DNA from 2 places in the Paenibacillus sp. FSL L8-0641 genome. Region 2 is predicted to be linked to the other one. Evidence: riboswitches for the same ligand, from Rfam matches in the RefSeq annotation. Region 2 holds a riboswitch; the other holds the start of a gene.
The links. Region 2 has a riboswitch for thiamine pyrophosphate ahead of tenA (thiaminase II). Riboswitches for the same ligand answer to the same signal wherever they lie in the genome.

Region 1 (5,827 bases), 3.1 Mb from region 2:
GCACAGCTGTTAAAGCGGAACCTGCGTGGGATCCGTGAGGAAGGCTTTAACGCTTGCTATATCCTTAAGGATATAGAAGAAATGAATTTTGTTCGCCGTGCGCAGCCACTGTTTCATGAGATTGGCTCAGGTATTGACATCATTGGTGATATCCATGGGTGCTACCGTGAGATGCTGGAAGTGATAGAGCGGCTAGGATATACGGAAGATACGGAAGGACTATACCATCATCCAGATGGCAGAAGACTGGTATCTGTCGGGGATGTGATGAGCCGTGGCCCCAAATCGTTACAAGCGGTGCAGTTCTGGAAAAAGCACGTGGATGCTGGACTAGCGTATATGATTGACAGCAATCATGGCTGGAAAATCGGCCGTTACCTTGATGGAAGAAAGGTGACTCTCAGTCATGGGGATGAACGATTTGCAGAGGAACTGGCCCAGTATGAACAAAAAGCGGGCAAGGCAGCGGCGGAACAGCTTAGAAGCGAGTTAAGGGATTTTCTGCTACATGCACCCTCACATCTTATTTTTGGCAGGAATGGATTGCGACACGTGGTCGTGGCTCATGCGGGGATTAAGGATCATTTTATCGGCAAACAGTCGGCACGTATTTCTGATTATTGCCGTTATGGAGATACGGAAGGACAGGATGCAGACGGAAAACCAATCCGCAAAGATTGGTTCGTAGACCATGAATCGGGAGAAATAGTAGTATGGGGACATGATCCTAGACCGCAGCCTACCCTTGTGAATCAGACGGTGAATATTGATCAGGGTGTGGTATTTGGCGGTATGCTGACCGCTTATCGTTTTCCGGAAAAGGAATTTGTCAGCGTTCCGGCACATGAGAATTATGCGAATGATCCCGATAGCCCACTTGTCCGGTGGCAGAGAAAACGGTTTTCCCCGCCGAATTTACGCAAGCTCATCGCTGGTTACAGTGTACTGACGGAATCGTATGGCGAAGTGCGCGTTCAAGGAGAATCGGTCAAAACCGCTATAGATGCCGTGTCACATGTGACAGTACCGATAGAGGAACTGGTGTATATTCCACCGACCATGAGTCCTGCTCCAGCGGTGTCTGCAGAGGAAGGTTATCTGGAGCATCCGCGTGAAGCGCTGGCTTATTATCGCGGGCAAGGGGTACAAACGATGGTGGCCGAGAAAAAACATATGGGTAGCCGGGCTATTTTGCTATTATTCAAAAACGAACAGGCCGCTGTCGAGTATGTAGGCTACCCGACATTGGGCACGATCTACAGTCGGAGCGGGAGAGCTTTCTTTGAACAAAGCCTTGGGAAGCAAGTGCTGGAAAAGCTGAATGTGGATCTACGGACTGCCGGATATTTTGAACGGAACCAGACGGATTTTGTGTTGCTGGATGCGGAAATTGTACCGTGGAATCTCAAGGCTCGGGAATTGATTGCTGCACAGTATGCGCATGTGGGTGAAGCAGCTCTGCTGGATCGCAGTAAGCTGGTAGACAAGCTGAAGCAGGCGAAGGTTGCGGGCCGAGAGGTTGGAGACTGGTTGGAGGAAATGGAACAGAAGTACGCGAATGCCGTGACGTTTCAAGAGGCTTTTCAAAAATATTGCTGGGATGTGGACGGTCTGGATGAGATTCGTATCGCACCGTTTCATACGCTGGCACACAGCGGAAAGACTTTTTTCGACCATTCTCATATTTGGCATATGGAGCAAAACCGGGAGCTGGCTGGGCTGTCTTCCCTGTTTATGGAGACAGAGTATCGCGTGATCACGGACGAAGCAAGCGAGGAAGAGGTCATTCGTTGGTGGAACGAGATGACAGAGGATGGTCATGAGGGGATTGTGATCAAGCCGGAACGCTTTTTGATGAAAAATCGGGACAAGATGATTCAGCCTGCAATCAAGGTGAGAGGCCGGAAGTATTTGCACATCATTTACGGTATGGATTATCTTGCCCCTGAGAATTTAAAGCGTCTGAAGCAGCGTCGAACGAACAAAAAGGAGCGTCATGCCCTGATGGAAGGAGCGCTTGGTATGGAAGGCGTGGAACGTTTTGTCCGCAAGGATACGGTAGATCGTATTCATGAATGCGTCCTTGCCGCACTATCTCTGGAATCAGAGCCGATTGATCCAAGATTGTAGTTTGCGAGGGAGGGATTGAGATGGAAAGGGGTACACCGTTAATTGATATTGGTGTGAACTTGATGCATCGTTCGTTTCATGCAGATCGGGAACAGGTGGTAGAGAGAGCCGCGGCTGTAGGGATTTCACCGCTGATTATTACCGGGACCAGTGTCCGCAGCAGTCGGGAAGCTTCTCAGTATGCAGCGCGTTATCCGGGCAAGCTGTATGCGACAGCTGGCGTGCATCCCCATGATGCCAAAGACTGCAGTGCAGACACGATTCAGCAGCTCCGCCAGTTGGCGGGTCAGCCGCAGGTCGTATCCATAGGGGAATGCGGATTGGACTATAACCGTGATTTTTCGCCACGTGATGTGCAGCGCCGATGGTTTGGCGAGCAAATCCAACTGGCGGGTGAGCTGAAAATGCCGTTATTTCTGCATGAACGAGATGCACATGAGGACTTTGTCGCTATGCTTCGGGAGTATCAAGGGCTTGTCGATAAAGCGGTAGTGCATTGTTTTACCGGCACGGAACAGGAATTGCGTACGTATGTAGAAATGGGACTGTATATCGGAATCACCGGCTGGATTTGCGACGAACGGCGGGGGAAGCATCTGCGTGAACTGGTCAGAGATATTCCCTTGGACCGTCTGATGATTGAAACGGATGCTCCATTTTTGACCCCGCGTAATTTGCCTGTGAAGCCTAAAGAAGGGCGTAATGAGCCCATGTATCTCGCTCACATTGCTGCTACGATAGCCGAATGTACAGGTCGAAGCATGATGGAGATCGAAATCGCGACGACGGAAACGGCTAAACGTTTCTTCGGATTATAGGATTGTCAAAGCCATAGATGTGGTATATATTATAGTGAATTAAAAAGCATTGTCGGGAGCTTGAGAAAGTCAGGCTGAGAGGGTGGCCCTTGCCACTGACCGTGAAATCTGATCTGGGTAATGCCAGCGTAGAGAAACCAAGAACACTATACAGGAATGCCGCTTTTTTTTGCGGTTGTCGATAGATTCAATGTATGTCCTAGCATTTTACCTTGATCCTGACTTGGCTGGGTATCAGTGTAGTAGTTTAGACTACTGGTTATATAAGGCATATCGACGAATGATGTTTTGTATGGTGCTTCACCTTTTACTGCGCATAAAGCTTGCCTGGAGATTCAGCTCCAGACAAGCTTTTTTTCATGGCCAAGAGGCCAACTATAAGGAAAAAGGGGAGCACGCAATAATGAATACTGCTGTAAGAGCGTCCAAAGGGTTGAAACTGACGGATATTTTGGTCACGATTGTGATCGCTGTTGTGTTCGGGTTGATCTACAAAATATGGGGACCTGCCTATGATTTGATGAAACCATTGGGTCTACACGCCGAGCAACTGATGTATGGCATGTGGTTTATGGCAGGTACGTTTGCTTATCTCATCATTCGCAAGCCGGGTGTTGCGATTTTGGCAGAGGTGGCAGCGGCAACGGTCAGTGCTTTTTTGGGAAGCGAATGGGGTATGTCCACCTTGTACTATGGCCTGCTGCAAGGCTTGGGAGCGGAGCTGTTTTTTGCGGCTTTTCTGTATCGGAACGCAAACCTGTGGGTTGCTTCGCTAGCTGCGGCTGGGGCGGCTGTCACTTCTCTGATTTTAGACTTCAGCTACGGGTATATTGATCAGCTATCGACTTGGAACTATGTTTTGTATATTGGATTTCGGATGATTGGCAGTATTGTGATTGCCGGGGTATTCGCGTTCTATCTGGCTAAGGCATTGGAGGTAACCGGAGTCACGCGAAGTTTGAGGCCTGCAACGGAACAAGATTATAAGGGGCTGGATTGATGAGCCGGGCAACCGAAGATGTGGTGGCTTCGATCACCCGGCTACGGTTGAAATTCCCCGGTGAGCAAGAGCTGCTTTTTCACAATATGTCTTTGTCTGTCCGCAAGGGGGAAAAGCTGCTGCTACTGGGACCGAGTGGATGCGGTAAATCAACACTGCTCCAAGTGTTAAGCGGTCTGATTCCACGCACGATAGAAGTGCCTATGAAATGCGATGCTGCTGTAATCCCAAGTGTCTCAGGTATTGTATTTCAAGATCCTGATACGCAGTTCTGTATGTCATATGCAGATGAGGAACTGGCTTTTGTGTTGGAAAATAATCAGGTTCCCCGGGAGCAGATGCGATCCCGTATTCGCGAGCTGCTGATACAGGTGGGTCTATCGACGGATGATATACATATACCCATTGGCAGCATGTCACAGGGAATGAAGCAGCGGCTGGCGATTGCGTCTGTGCTGGCTATGGAGCCAGAAGTGCTTTTTCTGGATGAGCCCACGGCTTTGTTGGACGAGGAAGGCACTACACAGGTGTGGGATACCATTCGCAACATTTCGGTAGACCAGACACTGGTGATTGTGGAGCATAAAATTAATGAAATTGTCCATGATGTGGATCGGATTGTGGTGCTTTCTGCTCAAGGGGAGATCATTGCAGATGGAAGGGCCCAAGAAGTATTTCATGTGCACCGGCAGGCATTGTCCGAGTACGGCGTGTGGTATCCGGGAGTATGGAATGAAGCGTCTTCGCCACGTTGGAGTGAAGCAGTGACGCAACAGAATGGTGCGGGGACTGATGTGCTGGAGCTGGAACATTTTAGCGGCCTCCGCGGTTTAAGTTCAGTGATTTATGTGGAGCATGCGCAGGTGAAGCCTGGCGACTGGATTGGCGTGGTTGGTGAAAACGGGGCTGGCAAAAGCTCGCTACTGCTCTCCATGATGCGCTTACTTCGCACACAGGGACGTTATAGCGTGCGCGGAATTGAGGCAGGCAGTACAGAACAACTGGCAGAGCGTATCGGGTTCGCGTTTCAAAATCCCGAGCTGCAATTTGTAGCGCATACCGTACGAAAGGAACTAGAGTATTCGTTACCCAAGAGCTTGTATACCGTTGAACAGTGCCGGGAACGGGTCGATCGGATGCTCGTACAGTTCGGACTGGAGCGGTTGGACGAGCGGCATCCGTATCAGCTTTCGTTAGGCCAAAAAAGGCGGTTGAGTATTGCTACGGCTATGATTCGTGAGCCGGAAGTGCTGCTGCTCGATGAACCGACCTTTGGGCAGGATGCGCGTAATACCTTTGTCATGCTGGATATGTTGGAGCAGCTGAGAGCGGCGGGCACGGCCATTGTGATGGTCACCCATGACCCGGAAATTGTCCGTCGATATTGTACCGATACATGGCGGATTCAGAAAGGGGAACTACAGTATGAACCTGTCCTTTCCCCATCATAAAACATGGCTGCATCGCGTGAATCCGGGCCTAAAGCTCGTGATGTTTTCCATCCTGTTTGTGGTCGTTATAGTCATTCATGATCCGAATGTCATGTTTAATGTTGCGTGTGCTATGCTGTTGCTGCTTGTCTGGTCAGGCCATCCATGGAAGAGGCTGCTGCTATACGGGTCTCCCTTTATATTGGTGTTTATTTCAACTTCAACGGGCATGATGATGTTCGGCAAAGGGGTGACGACCTGGTGGACATGGGGCTTGATCCATGTGACGCAGGAAAGCTTTTACCGAGGCATGCATCTGGGCTTTCGTGCGCTGAGTATGGCTGCGGTAGGTTTGTTGTTTGGTTTAACGACTCGTCCAGTGGACCTTTTTTATTCACTGATGCAGCAATGGAAGCTCCCTCCGAAGTATGCATACAGCTTTTTGGCAG
Region 2 (5,827 bases):
TATTGGCAAACTTGCAGTGTATACGGCTGCGGCAGGCATTCATCCCGGGCGGGTGCTGCCCATTGTACTGGATGTAGGTACGAATAATGAAAAGTTGCTGAATGATCCACTGTACATCGGAAACCGCCATAAACGGGTTCGCGGAGAAGCCTATAACCAGTTTATTGATACTTTTATCAGCAAAACGTTAGCGCAATTCCCGAAGGCGCTTTTACATTGGGAAGATGTGGGTAGCGTAAATGCACGCCATATTATAGGAAAATACGGTCAAAGTATACTCACCTTCAACGATGATATACAAGGTACAGGAGCGGTGACCTTGGCTGCAATTCTTTCGGCGGTAGGTGTCACCAAGACTCCGCTGCGTGAGCAAAAGGTACTTGTCTTCGGCCCAGGAGCAGCAGGGATCGGTAACGCTGACCAAATTCGGGGCGCTATGATCGAGGACGGCCTTTCCGCGGAAGATTCATTCAAGTCCTTTTGGGCCTTTGATTACCGTGGGCTGTTAACGGACGATATGGAAGATGTACTGGAATATCAGAAACCGTATGTACGTAAAAAAGAGGAAGTCAGCTCATGGACGCGGTCGGATGACGGCAAAATACCGCTGCTGGAGGTCATCCGTCAGGTGAAGCCTACCATATTAATCGGAACTTCTGGAGTAGCAGGTGCCTTTTCTGAAGAGATCATCAAAGAGATGGCGAAGCATGTAGAACGCCCGATCATTATGCCCATGTCCAATCCTACAAATCTTGCAGAAGCTATACCTGAGGATCTAATACGGTGGACCGATGGCAAGGCATTAATTGCTACCGGAAGCCCTTTTGACCCCGTCACTTATAACGGTACGAAATTTGAAATTGGACAGGCGAACAATGCCTTTGTGTTCCCGGGACTGGGTCTGGGTGCGATTGTGGTTAAAGCCAAAAGGATTACCCCTGCGATGTTTACAGCCGCAGCAGATGCCGTTGCCAATGGCGTAGATTCGAATAAGCCTGGCGGTGCGTTGCTCCCTCATATCCAAAAATTACGTGATGTTTCGTACGTTGTTGCGGTTGCGGTAGCGAAAGCAGCGATTCAGGATCAGGTAGCTCAGGCACACATTTCAAATGTTGAACAAGCTATACGGGATGCAATGTGGAAACCGGAATATGTCAAGGTCAAAGCAGTGGAAAGCGTAATACATCACCCTCACTAATGCTCCATTTAAGAAAGAGATTGCCTTGTTCAGACAGGCAGAATACGTCAGTTCAAGCAAGGAGAATCAATCTATGAGTGTCGGACATATCTTGTACATTTTGGTGCCGATTTTTTTCGTTATTATTTTAGGGTGGTTAGCGGGGCATTACAAAAGCTTTGATGCCTCTTCCTCCAAAACCCTAAATGCGCTCGTTACCAAATTTGCACTACCTGCGCATCTATTCATCGGTATTACGACAACGGACAGGAAAGCGCTCATCGAGCAATGGCCATTCCTGCTGGCCCTGTTCATTGGCATTGTCGGCTTTTTTACCGTTCTCCTTCTACTGTCCCGCTTTGCGGGGAAGCAGTCGGTCAAGGATGCCGCCATGTTTGCTTTGAACTCGGCACAGCCGACCTTTGCTTTTATGGGCATTCCTGTGCTTGGAGCCATCTACGGTTCCGCTGCTGTCGCCATTCCGATTGCGCTTACCGGGATCGTAGTCAATGCCGTCCTTGACCCGGCGGCTACCATTATAGCTACCGTAGCCAGCAGGAATTCAGGCAAAGAACGGAACGGTCACCTCGGAAGGTTAATCTGGGACTCCATTCTTCATGGATTAAAAGAACCGCTGGCGCTGGTTCCACTGATTGGTGTAATTTTGACCTTGTTCGGCTTCCATTCACCGGATTTGTTGAACAAATCGTTGAATCAAATCGGAGACATTACGTCCGGGGCCGCTTTATTCGCTGTCGGAGTGACCATTGGCGTACGCAACATTAGTTTTAGTGTAAGTGCCTTTGCCATCGCACTGTTAAAAACAATTGTACAGCCTTTATTAATGCTGCTGATCGCCTACCTGTGCGGTCTGTCGTCTGCAGATACTGTGAAGGCAGTTCTGCTCGTTTCCTTCCCGGGTTCAGCAGTCGCTGCTATGATCGCCACCCGTTTTGAAAGCCTGGAATCAGAAACAGCCTCCTCCTTTGTCATCAGTGCTGTCATATCGCTCGTTACACTCCCAGTACTGATTTCTCTATTGGTATAAATGCTGATTATTTAGACATTGGAGCCTGCCGCGAATTCCTTCGTGTAGACGGAACTGATCTTCTCCAGCGCCTTTTTCCCTCTCGGAAGCGAACTTCAGCTCTGTCGTTTGGCCCTTGACCAGATAGACATGTTTGACATAGCGTATGAACGTATGTACAGTAATAGTCAAAAGAATAGAAGTCCACTAGGGGAGCCGCTATGGCTGAGACAAGAACGTATCTTGGACCCTTTGAACCTGATCTAGTTCGTACTAGCGTAGGAAAGTGGAGCCTTTATATATAAGGTTTCAAGCGTTTTTTTGCGCATTGTGCCTATTGTTGAAGCCGCTCCAGTTTTCCGGGGCGGCTTTTTAGCGTTGTTCCGGAATTATATTCTTACAGGACTTCTTGCTCTTCAATTTTATGGAGGTGGCGAAATTGAGTTTCACACAAGAACTCCGTCGGCAGGCGGACGGCATTTTTCAAGCGATTTTTGAGCATCCCTTTGTGAGAGGTATTGCTGAAGGAAGTTTGACAAGGGGACAGCTGATTCACTATGTAAAACAGGACTTTGAATATTTGAACGCCTACATGCGGATATACGGCATCGCAATCTCCAAATGCACGAATCGGGAGGACATGGCTGTATTTAATGAACAAATCTCTTTTATTCTCCACAGCGAGGTTCACCCGCATCAAAATTTCTGTGCTGTCGCAGGGGTGACCTATGAAGAATTGCAGGGATATCCGCTCGCTCCGTCGGCTCATCACTATATCCATCATATGCTGACGGTTGCGCATGAGGGCAACCTGGGCGAGATCTTGGCTGTGCTGCTGCCATGTATGTGGACGTATGCCGAGATTGGCCGCAGGCTGCTAGATGAAGTAAAGCCGGATAAGTCCCATCCGTTCTATGAATGGATTGGCTTTTATGGAGACCAGCTTGATGATACAACACTCAAGTTCCGAGAACGTGTAGATGCTTGGGCGGAAGGGGCAACGGCTGCTGAGCGGGAGCGGATGATTGAGCATTTTATACTGAGCTGCCAGCTGGAATATAAGTTCTGGGACATGGCTTATAAGCAGGAAGAATGGCCGGTCCAGATGCAGGCAGCGGTCTTGGAATAGTCAGCCTGTCAATTCGATGCGTGAAGTACGGTTAATGTCCTGTTGAACCACCAACTATAGAGAGGATAATCATGATGAGTACATGGGAAAAAAGTTATTCGGATCTCCTAACGAAGGTACAAAATAGCAAACCCCTCGTTCACAATATCACCAATGTGGTAGTCACCAACTTTACCGCCAACGGCCTGTATGCATTGGGAGCCTCCCCGGTGATGGCCTATGCACCCGAGGAAGTAGCAGATATGGCCAAAATAGCAGGCGCCGTCGTGTTAAACATCGGTACGCTGAACCGCGAACTGGTGGATGCCATGATCATTGCTGGACAATCGGCGAATGCACACGGTGTTCCGGTCCTGCTAGACCCGGTCGGTGCGGGAGCAACGAGCTTTAGAACTGAATCGGCACTGCGAATCCTGAGTAAAGTCAAAATCTCATTGGTACGGGGCAACGCAGCCGAAGTTGCCCATCTTGTCGGAGAAGCGCGTGAGATTAAAGGCGTAGATGCTGGTGACAGTGCTGACAGCGGCCATGTCGATCTGGCAATTCGGGCTGCTCGAGTGCTCAATACAATGGTTGTCATCACTGGAAAAGAAGACGTCATCACCGATGGGGCCGAAGCACGAATGATAAGCGGCGGAGACGTACTGCTCACGAAGGTAACCGGAGCAGGCTGCCTGCTGACCTCTGTGTTAGGTGCCTTTGCAGCTGTTGAACCCAACCTGCTGCTCGCAGGTACAGCAGGCTTGGCATTTTACAGTGCAGCAGCTTCCCGAGCCGCAGCACGGACCGCAGAGCTAGGGCCAGGCAGCTTCCAGATTGCCTTTCTCGACGAGCTCGCCAAACTACATACTGGTTCGCTAGAGGGGCATGTCACGATCCGTGAAGCTGGAACAACTACAGCAGGTGGTGCGCGATGACAGACACTCGTGTACCCAGAGCACTGACGATTGCCGGCTCAGACAGTGGCGGCGGGGCCGGAATTCAAGCCGATCTCAAAACCTTTCAAGAGCTTGGCGTATACGGCATGTCAGCTATTACGGCCATTACTGTACAGAACACCTTAGGGGTCCACGGCGTATATCCGCTGCCACAGGAAGCAACAGCGGAACAGATCGAAGCTGTAGGATTAGACCTTGGAGTGGATGCCCTGAAGACTGGCATGCTGTTTAATGCGGGTATCATCCGTCTTGTGAGTGAGCAGATCCGAAAGTTCGGCTGGAAAAAGGTCGTCGTCGATCCCGTGATGATTGCGAAGGGGGGCGCTGAACTGCTGCAATTGGAAGCGGTGCAGGCTTTGAAGGACGAACTGCTCCCCTTGGCCCTGGTCGTTACACCGAATATCCCGGAGGCGGAAGCCCTGACAGGGATCAGCATCCGTACGATGGAGGATCGCCGCGAGGCTGCAAGACATATTAGCAGTATGGGATCAGAATTCGTTGTGATCAAGGGTGGCCACGCTGACGAGAGCGAGAGCAGCGAACAGATTGTTGACCTGCTCTTTGACGGAACCGCCTTTACAGAGCTGAGCGGCAAGCGAGTACGGACTGTCCATACACACGGAACTGGGTGCACCTTCTCGGCAGCGATTACCGCGGAATTAGGGAAAGGGATGTCTGTACCGGAGGCTATCTCGAATGGCAAAGCCTTCATCCAGGCGGCGATTGAGGAATCTTTGCAGCTTGGACAGGGACATGGGCCCACCAATCATTGGGCCTTCCGTCGTCGTCAGGAGATGCTTCTATGAGCGGCAGAATGTTGTCAGAGGTGGTGCGCCGCCAGCTACAGATGTACCTGGTGCTTGGAAGCGTGAATTGCCTAGCGGAACCAGGCTGGGTCGTGCAGGAGGCTCTGGCTGGCGGGGCAACCATGGTCCAGTTCCGGGAAAAAGGCCATGGCGCATTAACGGGTATCCCTATGTTCGAACTTGCGCGACAGCTACAGGAACTGTGCCGCCACGCTGGTGTCCCCTTCATCATCAATGACGATGTGGAGCTGGCTCTTGAAATCGACGCTGACGGTGTTCACATCGGTCAGGACGATGAATCTGCCGAAACCGTCCGCGAGCGAATCGGAAATCGAATTCTAGGCGTCTCTGCCCATACCATTGAGGAAGCACGTCGAGCCATTCTGCAAGGTGCTGATTATCTCGGCGTCGGGCCAATCTATCCCACCCTCTCGAAGGATGATGCCCATGCTGTACATGGGCCAGCAATTTTATATGAGATGCGTAAAGCGGGAATTGATGTGCCAATTGTTGGGATCGGAGGTATTACAGTCGACCGTGTTGAGGAAGTCGCACGTGCAGGTGCAGATGGTGTAGCGGTGATTTCAGCCGTGACACAGACAAAGCAGGTTAGAGGTACGGTCAAGGAATTCAAAAAAAATATGGTCTCATTTCTCAATGATCCGATCTACATGTTTGATAATGATTCAACAGATCATCCAGCTTTTTAGATTGTTCTATTACTTTGGGATGTGTTAAAAATCCATACTT

Region 1: linked by a shared signal. The riboswitch ahead of MKY16_RS04930 (ECF transporter S component) and the one ahead of tenA (thiaminase II) in region 2 are both predicted to bind thiamine pyrophosphate.

What each region holds. Positions count from the first base shown of each region.
Region 1 covers NZ_JBBOUW010000001.1:1,102,962-1,108,788, forward strand. Annotated here, with positions in the region: gene MKY16_RS04920 (polynucleotide kinase-phosphatase) at 1-2,130, shown strand, start outside; gene MKY16_RS04925 (TatD family hydrolase) at 2,151-2,948, shown strand; TPP riboswitch at 2,992-3,101, shown strand; gene MKY16_RS04930 (ECF transporter S component) at 3,352-3,948, shown strand; gene MKY16_RS04935 (ABC transporter ATP-binding protein) at 3,948-5,399, shown strand; gene MKY16_RS04940 (energy-coupling factor transporter transmembrane component T family protein) at 5,374-5,827, shown strand, end outside.
Region 2 covers NZ_JBBOUW010000001.1:4,216,034-4,221,860, forward strand. Annotated here, with positions in the region: gene MKY16_RS19015 (NAD-dependent malic enzyme) at 1-1,198, shown strand, start outside; gene MKY16_RS19020 (AEC family transporter) at 1,272-2,225, shown strand; TPP riboswitch at 2,404-2,506, shown strand; gene tenA (thiaminase II) at 2,644-3,333, shown strand; gene thiM (hydroxyethylthiazole kinase) at 3,408-4,250, shown strand; gene thiD (bifunctional hydroxymethylpyrimidine kinase/phosphomethylpyrimidine kinase) at 4,247-5,077, shown strand; gene thiE (thiamine phosphate synthase) at 5,074-5,787, shown strand; gene MKY16_RS19045 (aspartyl-phosphate phosphatase Spo0E family protein) at 5,732-5,827, opposite strand, start outside.